Regions from separate parts of the Shewanella sp. NKUCC06_TVS genome, predicted to be linked through region 2. Evidence: predicted binding sites of a transcription regulator. Region 2 holds the regulator's gene; each other region holds the start of a gene.
The links. The regulator ArgR, encoded in region 2, controls arginine synthesis, uptake and breakdown. The targets are predictions, from matches to a motif close to ANTGAATANNTATTCANT.
Positions count from the first base shown of each region.

Region 1: a site for ArgR is predicted at 3,629-3,646, ahead of argC (N-acetyl-gamma-glutamyl-phosphate reductase). Genes of this name have one in related genera too.
Region 3: a site for ArgR is predicted at 2,587-2,604, ahead of KO531_RS11340 (YjiH family protein). Genes of this name have one in related genera too.
Region 4: a site for ArgR is predicted at 2,409-2,426, ahead of argA (amino-acid N-acetyltransferase). Genes of this name have one in related genera too.

Region 1 is NZ_JAHKQX010000016.1:145,422-150,900, forward strand. It holds gene KO531_RS17505 (argininosuccinate synthase) at 1-616, opposite strand, end outside; gene KO531_RS17510 (ornithine carbamoyltransferase) at 676-1,581, opposite strand; gene argB (acetylglutamate kinase) at 1,594-2,376, opposite strand; gene argC (N-acetyl-gamma-glutamyl-phosphate reductase) at 2,408-3,388, opposite strand; gene ppc (phosphoenolpyruvate carboxylase) at 4,019-5,479, shown strand, end outside.
Region 2 is NZ_JAHKQX010000002.1:397,236-402,714, forward strand. It holds gene KO531_RS03815 (5-formyltetrahydrofolate cyclo-ligase) at 1-387, shown strand, start outside; gene folM (dihydromonapterin reductase) at 612-1,358, opposite strand; gene KO531_RS03825 (DUF393 domain-containing protein) at 1,625-2,023, shown strand; gene mdh (malate dehydrogenase) at 2,119-3,054, opposite strand; gene argR (transcriptional regulator ArgR) at 3,349-3,819, shown strand; gene KO531_RS03840 (NAD(P)-dependent oxidoreductase) at 3,967-4,599, opposite strand; gene KO531_RS03845 (LysR family transcriptional regulator) at 4,706-5,479, shown strand, end outside.
Region 3 is NZ_JAHKQX010000009.1:602-6,080, reverse strand. It holds gene KO531_RS11355 (peptidase U32 family protein) at 1-304, shown strand, start outside; gene KO531_RS11350 (U32 family peptidase) at 342-1,229, shown strand; gene KO531_RS11345 (hypothetical protein) at 1,266-1,979, opposite strand; gene KO531_RS11340 (YjiH family protein) at 2,686-4,044, shown strand; gene KO531_RS11335 (hypothetical protein) at 4,590-4,790, opposite strand; gene KO531_RS11330 (hypothetical protein) at 4,926-5,264, opposite strand; partial or broken gene KO531_RS11325 (hypothetical protein) at 5,248-5,479, opposite strand, start outside.
Region 4 is NZ_JAHKQX010000010.1:150,680-156,158, forward strand. It holds gene coaBC (bifunctional phosphopantothenoylcysteine decarboxylase/phosphopantothenate--cysteine ligase CoaBC) at 1-845, opposite strand, end outside; gene radC (DNA repair protein RadC) at 968-1,645, shown strand; gene rpmB (50S ribosomal protein L28) at 1,767-2,003, shown strand; gene rpmG (50S ribosomal protein L33) at 2,010-2,183, shown strand; gene argA (amino-acid N-acetyltransferase) at 2,506-3,825, shown strand; gene KO531_RS13015 (PH domain-containing protein) at 3,945-4,463, shown strand; gene rarD (EamA family transporter RarD) at 4,513-5,397, opposite strand.

The sequences.
Region 1 (5,479 bases), on a different contig from region 2:
CGTTCCATGGATCTTCTAACTCACCACCTTCATGGGAAATATGGAAAGCGTTGGCATCACGGCTATAGATTTTAGTCGCTGACGCTGACGTCTTGATGTCACGTTCAGCTAAATAGGCCAGTAGATCTTCACGGCTCTGCATAGTCCATTCACGCCATGGGGCAATCACTTTTAAATCAGGTGCTAATGCGGCGAAGCAACCTTCGAAACGCACTTGGTCGTTACCTTTGCCGGTACAACCGTGACACAGAGCATCGGCGCCCACTTTACGAGCCACTTCAACCTGCGCTTTGGCAATAATAGGACGCGCCATTGACGTACCGAGTAAATAAGTGCCTTCGTAAATCGCACCGCTCGCAATCGTTGGGTAGATATAGTCTTTAACGAATTCTTCTTTTAGATCGACGATATGACATTCAGAAGCACCTGAAGCTAAAGCTTTTTCAGTCAAGCCAACCAGCTCTTCTTCGCCTTGGCCAACGTCGGCGCAGAATGCGATGATTTCACAGTTATCGTAGTTTTCTTTTAACCAAGGAATAATGGCCGAGGTATCTAGACCACCTGAATAGGCTAAAACCACTTTTTTCACGCCAGTATTTTTGTTCTCGATAGACATCTTAAATTCCTATGACTCGTTTCTCTCAAGGAGAAAACAGGCTGCTAAACAGGGTTAATTTAACTAAATAAGGTTACCAGTACCGCATTTTGGGCATGCATCCGATTTTCGGCTTGTTGCAGAATTAAGGAGCCTGCACCGTCCATCACTTCATCTGTTACTTCTACACCACGGTGGGCGGGCAAACAATGCATAAAGAAGTTAGCGCCCGCTTTCGCCATCAAAGCTTTGTTTACTTGGTATGGTGCAAACTTCGCTTTGATATCAGACAAAGGCGTTGGATCGCCCATTGAAATCCAAGTATCAGTATAAATAGCGTCGTGACCTTCAATCGCATCGATATCTGAAGTCAGCACTATCTTGCCGCCATATCGTTTGGCGAGCTCTTGCACTTCTGCCACTACGTAGCCATCAGGAAAGTGACCCGCTGGGCAGATCACTGTCATGGTGGCACCGAGAATAGCCGCACAGTACATCAGCGAGTTAGTGACATTATTACCATCACCAACATAAGCTAATTTAGCTTTACTGACATCCTCAAACTGCTCTGCCAGTGTTAAAAAGTCAGCTAAGGCTTGGCAAGGATGATAAAGATCCGACAGCGCATTGATCACGGGCACTGAGCCGAACTCGGCTAATTGTTCGATAGTGGTGTGTGAATAGGTTCTCGCCACAATTGCGTCGGCCCAACATGACAGGTTAGAAGCAAAGTCAGCAACCGATTCCCGTTTTCCCAGTTCACCATTTTGCTGGTCTAGGTATAAACAGTGGCCCCCGAGCTTATTAATACCGATATCAAAGCTAACGCGTGTTCTGAGTGAGGGCTTTTCAAATAACATCACCACACTCTTGCCATCCAGCGCATGACGATACTCAGCCGGATTGGCTTTAATCGTTTTTGCCAAGGCAATTAGATCCTGTAACTGCTTCTGGGTTAAGTCTTTTATCGATAGTAAATGCTTCATAACCTACTCCACTTATGGTTGGATTTGTGTTCCTACGGCTTCACCTTTTGCTAATGCGATTAATTGGCTTGCATCACGCCACGAGGCAACTTGTACCGCCTGCCCCATCCACTGTGCGACTTCGAGCGCAGCTTCAACTTTGACCTTCATTCCTTTTTCGATCACACCTTGCTTAACAAGGTCTGCTATCTGCTTGCCATTTAAACTGTGGATGAGCTGGCCTTTACCATCGAGCACCCCAGAAACATCCGACAGTAGCACTAACTTGCCGCCCACTAATTTGGCTAAGGCCGTCGCAGCTTGATCAGCATTGACGTTAAGCATTTGGCCATCGTCCATCATGGCGATAGAGCTACAAATCGGCATCCAACCTTGGGCGAGGATAAACTTAAGATAAGTGCCATCGTTTGGCGTGACTTCGCCCACTAGGCCTAAACGCTCATCTTTAATCTTAGCCGAAACAGTATTGCCATCGGCGAGGCTCATGCCCACACTCACAATGCCAGCCTTAGTCGCTGCGCCTTGAAGAATTTTGTTCGAAGTCCCCGCAAGTGCGCCGGCAATAATCGGCATTTGCTCGGGCGGAGTCACACGCAAACCTTCTAACTTGACGGTTTCCATACCATTCGCTGCTAGCTGCTCATCCACCAGACAGCCGCCGCCATGCACCATCAACACTTGCTGACCATTGGCTAACATAGCCGCAGCCGTATCCATCAATCGCGCCATCCCCATTTCACATTGCAGCAGCGCGCCGCCCACTTTAAGCACTAATACTGAGTTGTTTGTAGACATCTTGACGACTCTCTTAAATAAGGATGAACAATTAAAGGTTAAAATGAATCTTTATGCATTGCAGCGCTTGGCTGGCAGCACCTTTCATCAAGTTATCGATGGCACTGGCTACCACTAAGTAACCACTATTCTCATCAAACTTCCAACCTAAGTGACAGTTAGGTGTCAGCACCACATCGTCCACTTTCGGGAACTGATTGTGCTTTACGGTTACCAATGGCGCCTGGTCATATACGCTATAGGCCGCTGCCACATCGGCAGTCGTAGTGTCTGGTTTTAGCTGCACAGTAATGGTCGCTAAAATGCCACGCTTAAAGTTGCCAAGGTGCGGGGTAAATATCACTTCTTGGCCAAGTTGAGTTGCGATCTCGGGTTGATGTCTATGGCCTAATACGCCGTAAGGTGTCAGGCTCACTTCACAAAAACTGGTGTGTAACTGCGCTTTACGGCCCGCCCCTGTTACGCCGCTCACGGCATTGATAACCGGATAAGCCGATGTCAGTAAACTCACTAGCGGCTTTAACGCTGTCAATGATGCGGTCGGGTAACAACCTGGCACGGCAATCATCTTAGTCGCAGCGATTTCTTTAGCATTCCATTCGGCAAGGCCATACACGGCTTTGGCTAAAACTTCAGGATATTCATGCTCAAAGCCATACCACTTCGGATATTGCGCCACATCACTGAAACGATAGGCACCGCTTAAATCGAATACCGCTAACCCTTGGCTATAAAACCAAGCCGCTAAATGCAGGCTCACCGAGTGCTCAGTCGCGAGCACCACAGCATCGGCTTCGGCAACGATTTTTGCCTTAGCTTCATCGGACAATGGCGACAGCGTTAATGCGATATGGCTGTAGCTAGGATACAAATCCGCTAAAGGTTTACCTTTATCTAAACTGTTTTCAGAAACATACAAACCCTGAATCATCAGATCTGCTTCTGCATGGATTAAAGCGGTCAGTTGCGCGCCTGTGTAACCACTGGCACCAATAATGGCGATATTTTTCATGTTTTTTGTCTTATTAACCGAATCAAAGAAACTTAAAGAGTAGATGAATAGCTTACACGCAACCGCGCATATCTATGATGAATGATGACAAGACTATCGTCGCAGGAAATCGTAATAGGTTGTTATTTTATTCACTGTCAGGCTAATACTGTGCATCATGATATTCACTCTACAGGTCACAGGGGGTGACTCATCTCAACTGATGGCTAGACTACCACAAAGATCTACTTATGCAATATATGTGAATATATATTTTTAATTTATTTTCATCTTTTAAGCTCAAATTAGGATATCGAAGACACAGTTCCCATTCAGCTAACTCGTTAATAACACTGTTATCCAGGGTCAACATGAGTCAAAATCAGTCCTTTTCATTAACAGCTAAGATACATGTCTGCAAAGCATAAAATGATGCACTTCATATTCACTTGCACTAATCATCAAAAAATATTGCGTGACTTCGCATTTCTATTGAATATTCTTCATCAAATACCGTGATTGGTTGCATATCGGATAAGCCAGTCGTATAAGTTATAAGTTCTGCTGTTGACCATAGCCCCAAGTGATAGGTATTGTGCTAACGGGCTAAATGCACAGCGGAATTTTCATGTTTTTCTATTCGGAGTAACTATGTCAGTAACCATGGCAGACAATATGACAGATATGTATGCGTCATTAAGATCGAACGTGAGTATGTTAGGCCAAATCCTTGGTGATACTATGCGTACCCATCTTGGGGACTCTTTTCTTGAGAAGGTTGAACAGATCCGTAAGCTTGCCAAAGACTCACGCCGAGGCGATCAAGCCGCCAGAGAGCAAATGCTCGAGTTACTGACAGCTTTGCCAGACGAAGAATTAGTCCCTTTTGCAAAAGCTTTTAACCAATTTCTTAACTTAGCTAACTTATCCGAGCAATTTCATACTATCAGTCGTAATTGCGACGAACTTGTCTGCGTGCCAGACCCAGTGGAACAACTCCTAGGCCGCATGCTCAATGGTCGTGTCGACCAAGCTAAAATGCTCGACTGTCTAAAAACACTGGATATTGATCTGGTGCTAACAGCGCACCCCACTGAAATATCCCGTCGCACCCTGATCCAAAAATACGCCGCCATTGTCGACTGCTTAACAGAGCAAGAAAACGACCAACTGTCGGATAGAGAACGTCAACAGATCAATCTGCGCCTACGCCAATTAATCGCGCAAATATGGCACACCAATGAGATCCGCCGCGAGCGCCCAACTCCAGTAGATGAGGCTCGCTGGGGATTATCCACCATTGAAGAGTCACTCTGGCATGCGGTGCCTGACTTCTTAAGACAACTTAACGATCGGGTGCAGCAACGCACAGGGCAGCAATTACCGATTGATATAGCGCCAGTGCGCTTTTCAAGCTGGATGGGCGGCGATCGCGACGGCAACCCCTTTGTTACCGCGAAGGTCACCCAAGAGGTGCTCGATCGCAACCGCCATGCCGCCGCCAGATTATTCTTAAAAGATATCGTGCTGCTGGTCGGCGAACTGTCGATGGAAGAAGCCAATGATGAGTTAAAGGCTTATACCAATAACAGCTGCGAACCTTACCGCCACGTGCTGCGATCTATTCGTCAAAGACTGCGTGACACCATAGATTATTTAAATGCGCGCATCGAAGGCCACAATCCTGAAGTCGATAAGTCGAGCCTGATTTGGCAAGAAAGCGATCTCAAAGCACCGTTAGAAATGCTCTATAAGAGTTTGACCGACTGCGGTATGCGCTTAATTGCCAACGGTTTATTGCTCGACATTCTCCGCCGTCTCGCCTGCTTTGGCATTCATATGCTCAGGCTCGACATTCGCCAAGACGCCAGCCGTCACAGCGATGTGCTCGCCGAGTTAACTCGCTATCTCGGCATGGGTGATTTCAACCATTGGGATGAAACCGAGAAGCAAGCCTTCTTATTACGCGAACTCAGCAACCGTCGTCCACTGATCCCAAGTAACTGGCAACCCTCGGCCGATGTGGCCGAAGTGCTTAATACCTGTCGTTTGATTGCTAAACATCCGGCTAAAGCACTCGGATCCTATGTGATTTCGATGGCGGGTAAACCA
Region 2 (5,479 bases):
CTATGGCAAATGGGCATAAACACCTATCTGCCTAGGTTACATCCCTTCAATGCCGGACAATTATTATTCCTGCATTACACCGCAGACACCCCCATGCAACCCAATCAATTCGGCATCTTAGAACCTAAATTAGATGTGCGCGCCATTATCCCAGTGACAGAGTTAGATGTTGTTATCACGCCCTTAGTGGCTTTTGATTTAATGGGAAATCGTATGGGCATGGGCGGCGGCTATTACGATAGGACGCTGGCAAACTGGCAGCTTAAAGGTAAACCTTTGCCAATGGGTTACGCCCACGACTGTCAGCAAGTGACGAGTTTACCTTGCGAACATTGGGATGTGCCTTTACCGTTCATCATCACCCCAAGTCGGGTACTGACGTTTTGAAAAAGAAGGATCTAGAAACTAGAAGCTAGGGCGCTTCGCTGCTAGAAAAAGCAGAGCGTCGCTCCATAACTGCTCCTGCACTCTTTCTATTAAAGAATTCTACCTCCTACATCTGACCACTTTGGAGGGTGAAAATGTCACATTGGGTATGAAACAAAATAGATCATGCAGTCGTTCGCTCCTTCTAGAATCTAGAGCCATGCCGTGGCGTTCTAGAGCCTTCTCTACCTTAAATGCCGGCCACCATCGACATTATGGCAACGACCGGTGACGTAGCGGCTATTCAGCAGATATTCCACTAAGTCGATAATTTCCTCATTTCCCGCCTCTTTCGGCAACAGCGCTTTGGTTAAGGTTTTTTGCTGATAGGCAGCGTCATCACCCGCATTAAATAGGATCATCGCTGGCGCAATCGAATTCACTTTGACCTCGGGCGCAAACTTGGCGGCAAAGGATAGCGTCATATTGTGCAGCGCGGCTTTACTGGCGGCATAGGCGATATGCTTCTGACTGCCCTTCTCTGCCACATAGTCAGTAATATGAATCACATCACTGCCGCCGATTTCATCGCCAGCAGCCGCACGTAGCAGCGCCTCTAAGGCCAAGTTCAACTGATAGGGCACGCTCACATGCACTTGCATCATCCGCTGCAGCACTTGGCTCGGCGCAAAAGTGGTACTCTTTAAAGGCTCATTCTTTGTAAGCACAGGATCAGGCAGCCAATCTGAGGCATTGTGAATAATGGCGCGAATTTGCGGCAATTTAGCTAACTCAGCAATTAAGGATTGCACTTGGGCATCGTCATAAAAATCACAGGGATACAGAGTCGCACCTAAAGCGTTAAGCTCATCGATGCTAGCGTAATGGCTGCGATAAGTACCAATCACACGCTGACCTTGGGCGAGAAAATGTTTAGCTAAGGCGTAACCTATGCGTTTACCCACGCCTGTGATTATGATGGGAGATGTCATACCTATCCTTTTGAGTCGTTATTGGTCAGGTTTTACCTTGTTCGCTTAAAAATCAGCAATCAAGTTAAACTGATGAATAACCAAGATGTTACTGCACTCATTTGAATTTAACCTAACAAAAAGCCAAATGAGATGCTGATCCGTTCTACAATCACCTCGATCTAAAACCCTTTCTTCTGCGTATAGGGTAGAAGAAAACCAAGCTTAAGTACTCAAGCCAAGAGCTTAGACCAAGTATTGTGATCAAGTCATCAGAGGTAATACCGATGGAACTGCGGATTTTTTACGATGGAAATTGTCCATTATGTAGCGCCGAGATGCGCCAACTGAAAGCGCGCGATCCGAAGAACTTGATTGCGCTTGAAGATTTAAATGCGCCAGACTTTAGTAAGCGCTTCAGCCATATCGATAGAGACTACGCTAATACGATTCTCCATGGCGAAACCGCAACGGGCGAAGTGTTACTCGGGTTAGATGTCACTTGTAAAGCGTGGGCACTGACAGGGACGCGCGCTTGGATCCAACTATTACGCCTGCCCGTGATTAAAACTGTCGCCGATTGGTGCTATCTCAGATTCGCAAAACACAGATATCGCATCTCTTATTTACTGACGGGCAAAGCCCGCTGCGATGATAACTGCCAAATTCCCACTAAGCGCCGCTGAATGAGCTTTAGAAAGAGTAAAACGCAGGCATAAAAAAACGGAGCTCAATGGCTCCGTTTTTAATTCGTCATAATCTAAAAAGATTATCCGAAAGATTATTTAACGAAATCAACGCCTAGTTTGATATCGCCTTTCAGCGTATCTAACATAGAATCACGAGCGTTAGCTTCGAATGCACTCACTTCACCGTAAGGCAGTACTTTTTCAATACCGTTTTTGCCTAACAGCACAGGTTGTGCGAAGAATTCAGCATGCTCGCTGCCGCCGTCAACATAGGCGCATTCAACGATGTTAGCTTCGCCTTGCAGACCACGAACCAGAGACAGACCGAAACGGCAAGCCGCTTGACCCATAGACAGAGTCGCGCTTCCGCCACCGGCTTTAGCTTCAACCACTTCTGTACCCGCGTTTTGGATGCGAGTCGTCAGACTTGCCACTTCTTCGTCAGTGAAAGTCGCGCCTTCAACTTGAGACAGTAATGGCAGAATGGTCACGCCGCTGTGGCCGCCGATCACATTGACTTTAACGTCAGCAACGTTCAGGCCTTTTAATTCGGCGATGAAAGTTTCAGAACGGATCACGTCTAGAGTCGTGATACCGAACAGACGGTTTTTATCGTAAACACCCGCTTTTTTCATCACTTCTGCAGCGATAGCTACGGTCGTGTTGACTGGGTTAGTGATAATGCCAACCAAAGCCGTAGGGCAAGTTGCCGCTACTTTTTCGATCAGGTTGCGAACGATACCCGCATTGATATTGAACAGATCTGAACGATCCATACCAGGCTTACGCGCAACACCAGCAGAAATTAGAACAACGTCAGCACCCACGAGGGCAGGCGTTGGATCTTCACCAGCAAAACCTTTGATTTCAACAGCAGTTGGAATGTGGCTCAAGTCAACCGCAACACCCGGAGTTACCGGTGCGATATCATATAGAGACAATTGTGAACCCGCAGGCAATTGAGTTTTTAACAGTAGGGCAAGAGCCTGGCCGATACCACCAGCAGCACCAAGTACAGCAACTTTCATAGTTATCTCCGTTATTTCTCGGATATGTGTGACATGGATCTAATTTGCGTTGGCGTCACATTACTGGAATGTCACAACAATTTCAATTATCCCTTAGTCGTGGGACAAAAGAATTCCGGAATAACGTAGAAGCAATGTAGAACAATTACTCAAATTGGGATTTTTACGCCCCCTACAAACGCTTAACCACTGGGGCTTAGTGAATTTTTATTCAACCAATCTGGTTATTTGTTGACAATTTTTCTAAAAATATTCAAAATGGGCCTGTTTTTTTGAATAACGAATAATAATATTATGCAAACAACCAAGAATCAGGATGACCTTGTTAGAATTTTTAAGTCGATTTTAAAAGAAGAGCGCTTTGGCTCTCAGAGTGAAATCGTCACCGCCTTGCAAGCTGAAGGCTTTGGTAATATTAACCAATCAAAAGTGTCACGCATGCTCAGCAAGTTCGGCGCAGTGCGGACTCGCAACGCTAAGCAAGAGATGGTGTATTGCTTACCAGCCGAATTAGGCGTACCCACCGCGGGTAGCCCACTGAAGAATTTGGTACTCGACGTCGATCACAACCAAGCTATGATCGTCGTGCGAACTAGCCCAGGTGCCGCGCAGCTGATTGCCCGTTTATTGGATTCTATTGGTAAACCAGAAGGCATTTTGGGTACGATTGCCGGTGATGACACTATCTTTATTTGCCCATCGAGCATCCAAGATATCGCCGATACCTTAGAAACCATCAAATCTTTATTCAATTACGCAGAATAAAAAAACAGGTCAGTGAGCTGACCTGTTCTATTTTATCTGTACATTTTGAAGTGCAATATAGCGCTGGTTATTTGGCCATTGTCCCGATTACGTTACACATTCCAGCACAATATCTAACTCACAATATCTAACTCAACTATAACGATATCAGTAAGCCACACTGATGCGCTGGTTTGGGTGAGCGCCCTTTTCGGCTTCATCTACCATGGCTTTTGCGTAATCGGTTACAGAGATACGGCTTTGACCATTAGCATCGGTAAAGAAGCTGTCGCCACCAAGGCGATATGGACCTTCACTCTCGCCAGGATAAATCTCAGCGGCTGGGCTCACAAAGGTCCAATTAATTGCAGTTTGCGCCGCACGGAATACCTGCAAGGCTTCACCCTGAGCTAACGCCTCATCTTTATATGCAGCGGGAAAATCTGGGCTAGAAACCAAAGTCACCCCCGGTGCCACTTCTAAGCTGCCTGCACCACCAACCCACAATAAACGTGGCACCTTAGCGTTGGGCAGCACATCCAGTAAATGCTGAACTGTACTCGCCACTAGGCCATGATTTTGTTGTGCGCGGCCACCAACAGAGGCAATAACAACATCTACGCCAGCGAAGGGTTCTGCCACTAATGGCTGCTCTAAATCCACAGCATGCACAGCCACGTTGGTAGCGGATAACTTACTCGGATCACGCACTAACGCTGTTACTTGGTGCCCACGACTCAATGCTTCTTTTAAAATTGCACCACCGATCCAACCTGTTGCACCTAAAATTGCGATTTTCATTTCGTTAACTCTCTCTGATGATTTACATTGAAGCCAGTTTACTTGCAGTGTTTCACGTGATAAACATCAATAAATGAGCATGATTGTTTCAGTTTGAGGTACTAATATGGATAAAATTGCCGCAATACGCAGTTTCGTCGAAGTCGCAAACTGTGGCAGCTTTACCAAAGCTGCCGAACATTTAGACCTCAGCCGCCTACAGGTTTCCCGTCATATTCAAGAAGTGGAGCAGTGGTTGAGTTTACGCTTATTACACCGCACCACGCGCAGCGCCAGCTTGACTTTGCAGGGTGAGGAAGCGCTACAATTTTGCCAGCGGATCTTAAGTGAAGTTGCTGCCATGGAGAGCCGTGCCCACAGCCATAACAGTGAACTGGTAGGCAGTATTCGTATCGCTACGCCTATTGGCCTTGGGCAGCACAGTCTATTTGATGTCGTCGATCGCTTTATTAAAATTCATCCTAAGGTCAACATTCAACTGGTAATGTCGGACAGTTTTGCGCAATTGGTAGATGAAAGAGTCGACGTGGCGCTACGTTATACTGAGCAGCCCGATGAAAATCTCATAGCTCGGCGTTTGATGACCATAGATGCGGTACTTTGCGCGGCGCCGAGCTATCTTGATAGCGCAACGCCACTCCTCGAACCCATTGATCTGCTGGCCCACAACTGCCTCATACACTCAGTGCAACAAAACTGGTCTTTTCTAAAAGAACTGCAAGCCGAGCACGTCAAAGTTACAGGGAATCTTAGGGCTAACGATATGGGAGTGTTGGTCAGTGCGGCGCTACGTGGACATGGCATAGTGCGGTTACCCTGTGACTTGGCTAACCAATACCTTGCCAGTGGTCAGCTCAAAGAAGTCCTACCCGAATTTACG
Region 3 (5,479 bases), on a different contig from region 2:
CATCACAGCAGATCAAGATTCACCGCAATATTTACTCGAATCACCAACCAGTTTGAATACCTTAAGCTTACTTCCAGAGCTAGCCAAAGCTGGCATAGTGTCGCTGAAAATCGAAGGACGTCAACGCAGCCCCGCCTATGTTGAACAAGTCACTCGAGTATGGCGTCAAGCCATAGACACCTATCTAAATAATCCAGCGCTGTACTCACAAAGCCAAAATCAACCCCATTGGGAACAAGCCCTAGCGAAAGTATCCGAGGGTCAGATCACTACGCTTGGCGCCTACGAGCGCGATTGGCAATAAAAGGTAAATAGAGAGCAAGATTGACAAAGGACACCTTATGAAGATTTCCCTAGGACCACTGTTGTATTGCTGGCAGAAACAGCAAGTCGCTGACTTTTACCAGCAAGTCGCCGCCAGTCAAATTCCCTTAGTATATTTAGGTGAGGCGGTTTGTAGCCGCAGACGCGAACTCAAGTGGGGCGATTATCTAGAGCTGGCGCAAATGCTCAAGCAGGCGGGTAAAGAAGTCGTGCTTTCGACGCTGGCCTTAATCGAAGCGCCATCTGAATATACTGAGCTCAAACGCCAGGTCGATAACGGTGAATTTATCGTCGAAGCAAACGATATGGCGGCAGTGTATCTTGCCAAAGAGCGTAAGTTACCCTTTGTCTGCGGCGCGAGTATCAATAACTACAATCGCGCTAGTTTAGACATTTTGCAGCGGTTTGGAATGCAAAGATTTGTCATGCCAGTGGAGCTATCTAAGGCTTGGTTGCAACAAGTGATTCAAGAACAGCCATCATTTGAGGTGGAAGTGCTCGGCCACGGCTATTTACCACTCGCCCATTCGGCGCGCTGCTTTACCGCTAGACACAAACAGCTCACGAAAGATCATTGCGAAACGGTATGCCGTGAATACAGTAAAGGACTACTCGCGCAAACCCAAGAGCAGCAACCTTTACTCAGGCTCAATGGAATTCAAACCCAATCCGCTAGCTGTTTAGATTTACGCAGTGAAATAGCGGCAATGACACAAATGGGGGTCGATGTGTTTCGAGTATCACCCAGTAGTCTTGACTGCATCACTAAAGCCAATGCTTTGGTCGATACGATTCAAGCGACTAAAAATACTCAGGATTTTTCGATGAATAGCAATCTTGGTATAACCCAGTGCAACGGTTATTGGTTTGGTGAAGCGGGCCTTGCTGTGCATGTGAATCCATAGCCTAAAGCTGAAGATAAGCCTAAATTCAAAGATAACTCAGCCAATGATTTTGGGATCTTGGCTGAAGCTTAACTGGCTAAAAAGCAGCACACTTGTCCAGCACAATAAACTTCCCAGTCCAATCCATTCTAGTAGGGCTGGCCACCACAAAGTAGGACGCGGCAGTTGCAATACCATCTCCTGATAAAACGGTCTATCACCTTCGGTCAAACCTAAATTGAGCTGTGGCGCATACAGAAACGTCAACATGCTACATAAGACTATTAACGCCAACAACCCAGTCCAACGGCCAAAGTTAGACTTGCCGAAACAGACCAAGGCTAAATAGAAGATCGCACTCAAACTCCCCAGATAGAAAAACCATTTCAGCCCAAGAACATGCAAGTGATACACGTTCACCGGAAATAATCCCACGCTCGCTAAAGCCAGAAAAGTGAGAGCCAAACTGATAAAGAAAGGGTATCCCCAGCAAGAAGTTACCTGCTGCAAAGAAGACAAACAATAGAAAACGAGGCTTAAACTGCCAAAAAACAATCCACCGTTGAGAATGACAGCGAAAGACGAATGACCATAAGTCCCTAATTCACTTAGGGTGTGATTCAAAAAATTGAAGCGATGGAATTCAGAATCATCGAACCCCAAAACAGTAATAACAATGCCAATTAAAAGCCCAAAGATCCCCAAAAAACCAAACTTAATGGCCAGTGTTGAGCCGCCTTTAATCGTAACCTTCTGTACTTTTGCGATCATGAATACTAGAGCTGGATGGGAGTAATACTAACTTACATGGAAATGAGAAGATTTAAAGCGGCGGGTATCCGCTTTATGAATAATATTTTTACTTTCATCGTTATTTGCGACTTTTTAGTCAATCACAAAAGCATCAAGATAATGGAGAAGGTCACTTTTAGAGATAAGTCGATTTAAAGGCTTATCGCATAAAAATGTGTCCTAGTGCCCAAGACTCCTTAACATTACCGCGATATGCACAACAGGTTCTCGTCAACGCTATATAGCCAGAGTTATCTCTATTGCACTTTCAAATCGAACAGAAAACCAGCCAACATGGCGGTAGGGCTAAAGTTGCTGATGTTTTTTTGTGCAGAAATAACATCTAGATAGTTTCACACACATCAGTAAACAAGTAATTAACCAGTCGTTAACCCACCTAAGGTAAGTGATGGTAAAGCTATGTTTAATAATGCTTTTGCAGTAATGGAAGCCAATATAGCCACTCTTAATTTATCGACAACTGAAGTAAAATAACTATGCTGTTTTGCTGCTTATATCAAACTAACTAGCGAATCGTTTTACATAGAGAAGCTAAGCGAGTAATCTTCCCCATTCTCGTTTTTGAGTTGAATTTAAATGCACCTTAATTAGCGTCGACAGCTTGTTACGTGCGGCTATTTATTCAAATTTACCATGTACGACTCGTACTTTAAGGTGTACAACATTGGCTACTGAAAATAAAAACCGAAACATTAAGACGATACTCACCTTTATCGTCCCTTCGCTGATTGGTCTGTTGTTATTTATGACCCCTATCAGCTACAACGATGCGATCACAATTCCTATCGCTATCATATCTAAAGCACTGCAAGGCGCATTGAGCGGTGTGCTAACCCTCATAGTGACTATTATTGTTGTGACTACGGCGCTGGCCTCTTTACTGTCAAAAGTGTTTAAGCCCACATTCGTTAGCCAAAATCACTTCCTTAATGGTTTATTGAATGTCAGCCCTATGTGGTTGACGACTCGGATCTTAGGTGCAGTGTTTATCGTACTGACTTACTTAGGTTTAGGTCCAGAGATCATCAACTCCTCGAGCACTGGCGCATTAGTCTTAAACGACTTATTACCTGTGTTGTTCTCAGTATTTATCTTTGCGGGTATGTTACTGCCGCTGCTGCTGAACTTCGGCCTGCTCGAACTTTTTGGTACACTCTTAACGAAAGTCATGCGTCCCGTGTTCAATCTACCGGGTCGTAGTGCTATCGATTGTATGGCCTCATGGTTAGGTGATGGCAGTGTCGGCATTTTGCTGACCAGCAAACAATACGAAGCCCGTTTTTATACCCAGAGAGAAGCCGCAGTTATTGGTACAACCTTCTCGGCGGTATCGATTACCTTCAGCTTAGTGGTGATTTCACAAGTTAAGTTAGAGCATATGTTTGTGCCCTTTTATTTGACTGTGTGCCTCGCGGGTTTTGCCGCCGCTGTGATTGTGCCTAAGTTGCCACCATTATCGTGGAAGAAAGACAACTATATAGATGACACACCACGCATGCCAGATGATGAGCTGATCCCAGCAGGACATGGCGCCTTATCTTGGGGCTTTGATAAAGCCTTAGAAAAAGCCGCCAGTGCCGGTGGCATAAAAGCTGTCTTAAATGAAGGCATTAAAAACGTTGTCGATATGGTGTTTGGTATTATCCCTGTGGTAATGGCCATTGGTACGCTGGCACTGATTATTGCCGAGCACACGCCCATCTTTAACTATCTGGGGATGCCGTTTATTCCATTACTCGAATTACTGCATATTCCAGAAGCCACTGAAGCCTCTAAAACAATCGTGGTCGGTTTTGCGGATATGTTTATTCCGTCAATCCTTGCCAGCTCAATTGAATCAGATATGACCCGCTTTGTAATTGCAGCCTTATCTGTGACTCAGTTGATCTATATGAGTGAAGTCGGTGCACTGCTTATCGGCAGTAAAATTCCCGTCAACTTCGTTGAGCTTTTCGTGGTGTTTATTCTACGCACCTTAGTGACACTGCCTGTTATCGCAGGTGTAGCCCATTTATTGTTCTAACATTACGCTAGTTTGGGCCTAACGTAGGTTTTAATGTAAGTCCAACAAACGTTCTAAAAAAGGGGAGTCAGATTAACTGACTCCCCTTTTTGCACTAACTCATACACGAACTGGCTGATTTGATTATATAGCGTGACTTAATCGTACAATCTCCACTCGACACCACACAACTCACTTTTGGACAGAAATGTGTTGGAAAGTAGTGTTTGGGGAGCAGTAACTTCAGTTGTTAGAAGTTTAGCGTTTACGGGTATCCACTCGCACAGGCTTGCCATGGCATTCGCTCGTCGACTCGCAGCAAGTCCGTCCATGGGGCGGACGGTCGTCTCGCCAATCACCATGGCACACCTTTCGAGCATTCGCGTAATCTGTAGATTTAAAAGTGTTACGCAGCACGCTTTGGGACAAAACCTTGTTAGATTTTTTACTCTAATTCATTGGTTTCGGATTAATATTTGTAAGGCAATTATTGAAAGTTAGTAATAAACCGATGAACAAGCCATCCTTCTTCTTTCCATGAACTAAAGTGAATGCTCTTCTAAAACTTATGTGGTCAACACTCGCAGCAGACTGAGCAACTCAAAACAGTAGAAGAGATCACTCATAGACAGCAGAAGCGATCTATTTTGCAACACCAATTGATGTGGTGGCGCTGCAAAAAACTGGCCGCCCTGCTGGCGAACAGTGATCACTTCTACCAGTAACGACTGCTCAGGCTGCTGGTCGAATTGCCCGGTTTCAGGCAAGAAACAGCCCCAAGAAATGGGGCTTATTGTAAAAAGTGTTATGGCTGCCCGCTCTCTTTCCTTTTTTAAGAGGGCAAAGTAGCGTTGGCAACGATATTGCTATTTGGGTCGGCGAGTGTCGTGGCTCTGCCTAATCTATTCTTGAGAGAAAAGATGTGGCAGTCCTTTTCTTTCTTGAGCCAATGATGACATAACCTCAATAACGATACTCTTTAGTTTATTTTCATCACAGTAAGCGTTAGGAAATTTAACTCGATCTTCTTCAAACTCTGAAAATCTTCCTGCCACATTTGAGAGCTTTTCAAACTCCTGCAGTTCCTTCGGATTTAGCAAAGATAAATCTATGCCTATGTCAAAACATTCATAAAACTCGTCACAAAAGCTTCTAGGCGTTATATTTTGTGATATTAGCTCCTTCATCAAATAGTACAAATATTCTACAGCCTGTTTATTAGGTTTATTTTTTGATTGCATCTAATGGCCCCATTTTTTTGCGTGCATATTCAAAATGTAGAATAGTATTAGTATTCTTATGATAAAGGACTTCCAGATTATACGGGTTTTCGTTACGCCAAATCCTCATGTAGTGCATCAAGGCAACCGAGCCTTGTGGATCAGGAAAACCTTTACTTCCTTTGATTACCTGATCAAGCAATTGTACAGGCACATATCTAGCTGGGTTAGTCATA
Region 4 (5,479 bases), on a different contig from region 2:
GCGCAGCCAATAAAAATATCTTTTTTATCAACGTTATCCATAACAGCATCGAGCATATTTTGCGCCGATTCAACATCAATCCGTGTCACGCCTTCTGGGGTGCTGAGATTTACTGGGCCTGAGACTAAGGTGACTGCTGCACCCATATCTGCCGCGGCTTTGGCCAGTGCAAAGCCCATTTTTCCAGAACTGTGATTTGAAATGTATCTGACGGGATCAATTGCTTCACGGGTTGGTCCGGCGGTAATAAGCACCGACTGGCCTGCAAGAGGCTGCGCAGAGGCTTCTTTTGTTGCAAAAAAATCACTGGCTAGCTCGGCAATTTCTAGCGGTTCGAGCATGCGTCCAGGGCCGACTTCACCACAGGCCTGACTGCCACTGGCGGGACCCCAAAGTGTAAAACCACGTGATGCGAGGCTAGTTAAATTCGCTTGTGTAGCCAGATTACGGTACATCTGCTGATTCATTGCCGGACACAGGGCGATAGGTGCCTCAGTGGCAAGACACGTGGTGGTGATTAGCTCATCGGCCATGCCTGCATTAATCCGCGCCAATAGGTTTGCGGTTGCAGGGGCGATGATGACGAGATCTGCCCAACGAGCGAGTTCTATATGACCCATGGCTGCTTCTGCTGCGGGGTCGAGCAAGCTAGATGCCACTGGATGTCCAGACAACGCTTGCAGCGTCAGAGGCGTGATAAATTCCATCGCACTTTGGCTCATCACCACGCGCACATCAAAGCCTCGCTCCTTCAAGCGGCGTACTAAATCAGCACTTTTATAGGCCGCAATACCGCCGCCAATGCCCAGCAGGACGTTTTTATTTGTCAGACTCACAGACATCATCCGAGATAGAAATAATGCCGGCAACAATATCACAAAGTGGTGAATTTTAGTGACTATCCCAGTTCAAAAAATCTCGTCCATACTCAGTAAAGTGAAAATATGTGAGATGACAGGGAGGTCACATGGGGATTAAAGATTGGCCTGAGGGCGAAGGTCCCAGAGATAAACTGTTACAAAAAGGAGCTGCGCATCTCTCGGATGCTGAATTACTGGCAGTATTGCTGCGTAACGGTTTAGCCGGATTAAACGCGGTTGACCTTGCTAGGTCGCTTATTTGCGAGTTTGGCGGCCTCAGAAACCTGCTCTGTGCCCCAAGAAATCAGGTGTGTCGACTTCCGGGCGTAGGACCTGTAAAATACGCCCAGCTTCAAGCTGCGGCCGAATTAGCGCGGCGTGTAGCGCAGGAAAATCTGCAAAGAGGTCAGGTTTTGACAAATCCCGATTTAACTCGGGACTATTTAATGCGACAATTGGCCGATCGCTCCTATGAAGTGTTCGCAGTTTTACTGCTGGATAGCCAGCATAGAGTGATTCAATTTGTCGAATTATTCCGCGGCACAATAGACTCAGCCTCAGTGTATCCACGTGAAGTGGTGAGCTTAGTGCTGGAGAAAAAGGCCGCAGCAGTTATAGTTTGTCATAATCATCCGTCTGGTATTGCCGAGCCCAGTCAGGCTGACCGACGAATAACTGAGCGATTAAAAAATGCGTTAGCAACCATAGACGTATCCTTGTTGGACCATATGGTTGTAGGTGATCGAGAGATAGTTTCTTTTGCAGAACGAGGCTGGATTAATTAATCTAACACTTGATCTTCACTCTGTGATCGTGTATAAAATGCGCCCTCTTTGTGCCTCGGGCGACGGCCATACGAGGCACATTAATGCTCGAGCGTTAAAATTGTTTTTGGAGAAGATTGACATGTCAAGAGTATGCCAAGTTACTGGCAAGAAGCCGATGGTTGGTAACAACCGTTCGCATGCAAAAAACGCGACCCGTCGTCGTTTTTTACCTAACCTACAAAACCACCGTTTTTGGTTAGAAGAAGAAAAGCGTTTCGTACAGTTACGTGTATCTACTAAAGGTATCCGTCTGATCGACAAAAAAGGTATCGAAGTTGTTGTTGCTGAACTTCGTGCCCGTGGCGAGAAGGTATAATAGATCATGGCTAAAGCTAAAGGTAATCGTGAGAAGATCAAATTAGTTTCTACAGCTAAGACTGGTCACTTCTACACAACTGAAAAAAACAAGCGTAACATGCCTGAAAAAATGGAAATCAAAAAATTTGATCCAGTTATTCGTCAGCACGTTATCTACAAAGAAGCCAAAATCAAGTAATCCTTGGTTAGTGTTTCGAGAAAAGCCCCTTATTTAAGGGGCTTTTTTTTGCATTTTTTTAGTGGCTAGTCATCAAGTTGAGATAATTGCCTCGCAAACTTAAGCCGCTGAATCATCCCCTGTGAAGTTAAAAAAGTGTGAACACTTGCTGAAAATATAAAATAGTGCAGTTCTAAGCACTTTAAATCATTAAAGCTGCACTTTAGTGAGAATAAATTCTTTATATGTGAATTAAAATGCAATACCATACGCGAAAGTTATCGATTCATTCCTGGCATGTCATAGTGACGCTGCCAGCTCAAAAATGAGGTGTAAATAACGCGTGCGTACCACTGAACTGGTTGATGGATTTCGTCACTCTGCCCCCTATGTTAATGCTCACAGAGGTAAAACTTTTGTGGTCATGCTTGGCGGTGAAGCTTTGGCTCAAAATCAATTCCGCGCCATCTTAAATGATGTCGCCCTGCTGCACAGTTTAGGGATCAAAGTGGTGTTGGTATATGGCGCTAGGCCGCAGATTGATGCAGCATTAGCCGCCAACGGTATTGCGCCTGCCTACCACGACGGTGTGCGTATCACGGATGAAGATTCGCTCAAAGTGATTAAGCAAGTTGCAGGTGCACTGCAATTTGATATCACAGCGCGTTTATCCATGAGTTTAAGTAATACGCCGATGCAAGGTGCGCAAATTAACTTAGTGAGCGGCAACTTTGTGATTGCTCAACCACTGGGTGTGGATAATGGTGTGGATTTTTGCCTGAGTGGCAAGGTGCGTCGTATTGACGTGCAAGGCTTAAAACGTCAGTTAGATAATCACTGCATCGTATTGATGGGGCCGATTGCGGCTTCGGTTACTGGTGAAAGTTTTAATCTCACCGCTGAGGAAATCGCGACTCAAGTGGCAATTAAGCTTAAAGCAGACAAGATGATCGGCTTTAGCTCACAGAACGGTATTCTCGATCGTAATGGCGATGTAATTGCCGAGTTGATGCCAAATGATGCGCAAAACATCATGAACAAGCTGGCCGAGCAAGGGTCGGCTTGTGTTGGCACTATGGCGTTTCTCAAAGCCAGTATCGATGCTTGCCGCAATGGTGTGCCACGTTGTCATTTAGTTAGCTACCTTGAAGATGGTGCTTTACTACAAGAGCTGTTTTCCCGTGAAGGGATTGGTACACAAATCGTCACTGAGAGTGCTGAGCGTTTACGCTGTGCGTCGATCGCTGATATTGGCGGTGTGTTGAACCTTATCCGTCCATTGGAGGAGCAAGGCATTCTGGTGCGTCGTAGTCGTGAGCAGCTTGAGATTGAAATCGAACAGTTCATGTTGATTGAGCGCGACGGTTTAGTGATTGGTTGCGCTGCGCTCTATCCTTTTGAAGAGGACAATGCGGGTGAGTTTGCTTGTTTAGTGGTGCATCCCGATTATCGCGATGCCGACAGAGGGAGCTTACTGCTGAAGAACATTATCAATCAGGCCAGAAACCGTGGTTATTCACGCTTGTTTGCATTGACAACTCGGAGCATTCACTGGTTCTTAGAGCATGGTTTTGTGATTGAAGATGTTGAAGCACTGCCACAGAAGAAGAAGCAGTTGTATAACTATCAACGCCGCTCAAAAATTCTCGCGCTCGATCTTTAAGCCGTTCTAAATCAATCCAATCAATGCCAGCCTAGTACTCATATTAGCGCTGGCATTTTTATTGACATAATATGTCTTTGTTGGCAGATTAAGGCTTCACTGCACGGGAGATACTGCCAATGAGTCCTCAATTTTTTGAACTCGCCCCTTTAACCCAAACCTCTATCTTTAGCTTTATCGTCTTATTGCTCGGTTTAGCGGGTATCTTGCTGATGTTATGGCTAAAAAATATGCCTAAGATAGCGAAGTCGGCGAGTGTAGGTATATTGCTGGTGATGATGGGCGGATTTTCTTGGGTCTTCTATCAATCGAATAGCGCCGAATTAGTGTTAACCGATACAGAGCTCACAGTGGATGTTCCCTTCTATAAAGTGCAGTTATCCCGCGTGGATTTATTGCCCGCCGAGGCGCGCATAGTCGATTTGCAGCAAGAGGCAGATTTAACGCCGAGCTTTAAAACGAACGGCATAGGCATGCCAGGGTTTCAATTAGGCTGGTTTAAGTTGCAGGGGAAAGGCAGGGCATTTTTGGCGATAACAGATAAATCGCAGTTAGTGTTAGTGCCAACGACTAAAGGCTACAGTTTATTACTAACAGTACCGCAAGGGAGTGAGTTTTTAGCACAGTTACAGAAGTAATCATCATATGTCATCACTTCTGCCACTGTGTTTATCGGCGTGATAATGCTCACGCCGTTTTGCGTTTATAGGCCATATCTAAGGTAAAGACGAGCAGCGCGCTCCAGATAAAGCCGAAGGTCACGCCTTTTTCGGCATCGAAGGGCTCATTGAACAGACTCACCGCGAGGATGAACATAATACTCGGGCCAATATATTGGAAAAAGCCGAGCATAGACAATGGAATACGTACCGCTGCCCCTGCAAAACACAGCAAAGGAATGGTAGTCACTATCCCAGCCGCCATTAACATCAGATTCAATTGCCAATCGTTAGTCAGCATGCTCGCCGTGGCAGTGTCTAAGGTTGCGACGAGATAAATCAGCGCTACCGGTAATAACACTGCGGTTTCGACCAATAATCCGGCCTTAGCATCCACATTGACCTTTTTTCGCAGCAGCGCATAGAAACCAAAGGTGCCCGCGAGTGCCAGTGAGACGATGGGAATTGAGCCAAAAGAGATTAACTGGATCAATACGCCAGCGCTGGCGAGTGAAACCGCAAACCATTGCAGTTTACGCAATCTTTCGCCTAGAAATAACATACCGAGTAAGACGTTGAGTAAAGGATTGATGAAGTAACCTAGACTGGCATCGAGCATGTGATCGTTATTTACCGCCCAGATAAATAGTAGCCAGTTTCCCGCGATCAATATGGAAGTAATGGTGAGAACCATCAACTGTTTAGGCTGTTTAAACAGTAAGCGTAAGCGAGAAAAACCGCCGATAAACTGCATAATGATCAGCATAAACACGAATGACCAAATCACTCGATGGAGCAAAATTTCGGTGGCGGAAACATGGTTGAGTAATTTGAAATATAAAGGCGCAAAACCCCACATACAGTAAGCACTGACGGCAAGTAGGATCCCTTTGCGGTATTCAAGATCTAGCATGAGACATCTTCGAAGAACAACAAGGTGGCGATTGTAGGTGTGTCTGACCGCTGACTCAAGGGATTCGCCGCGTTCTTTTCGT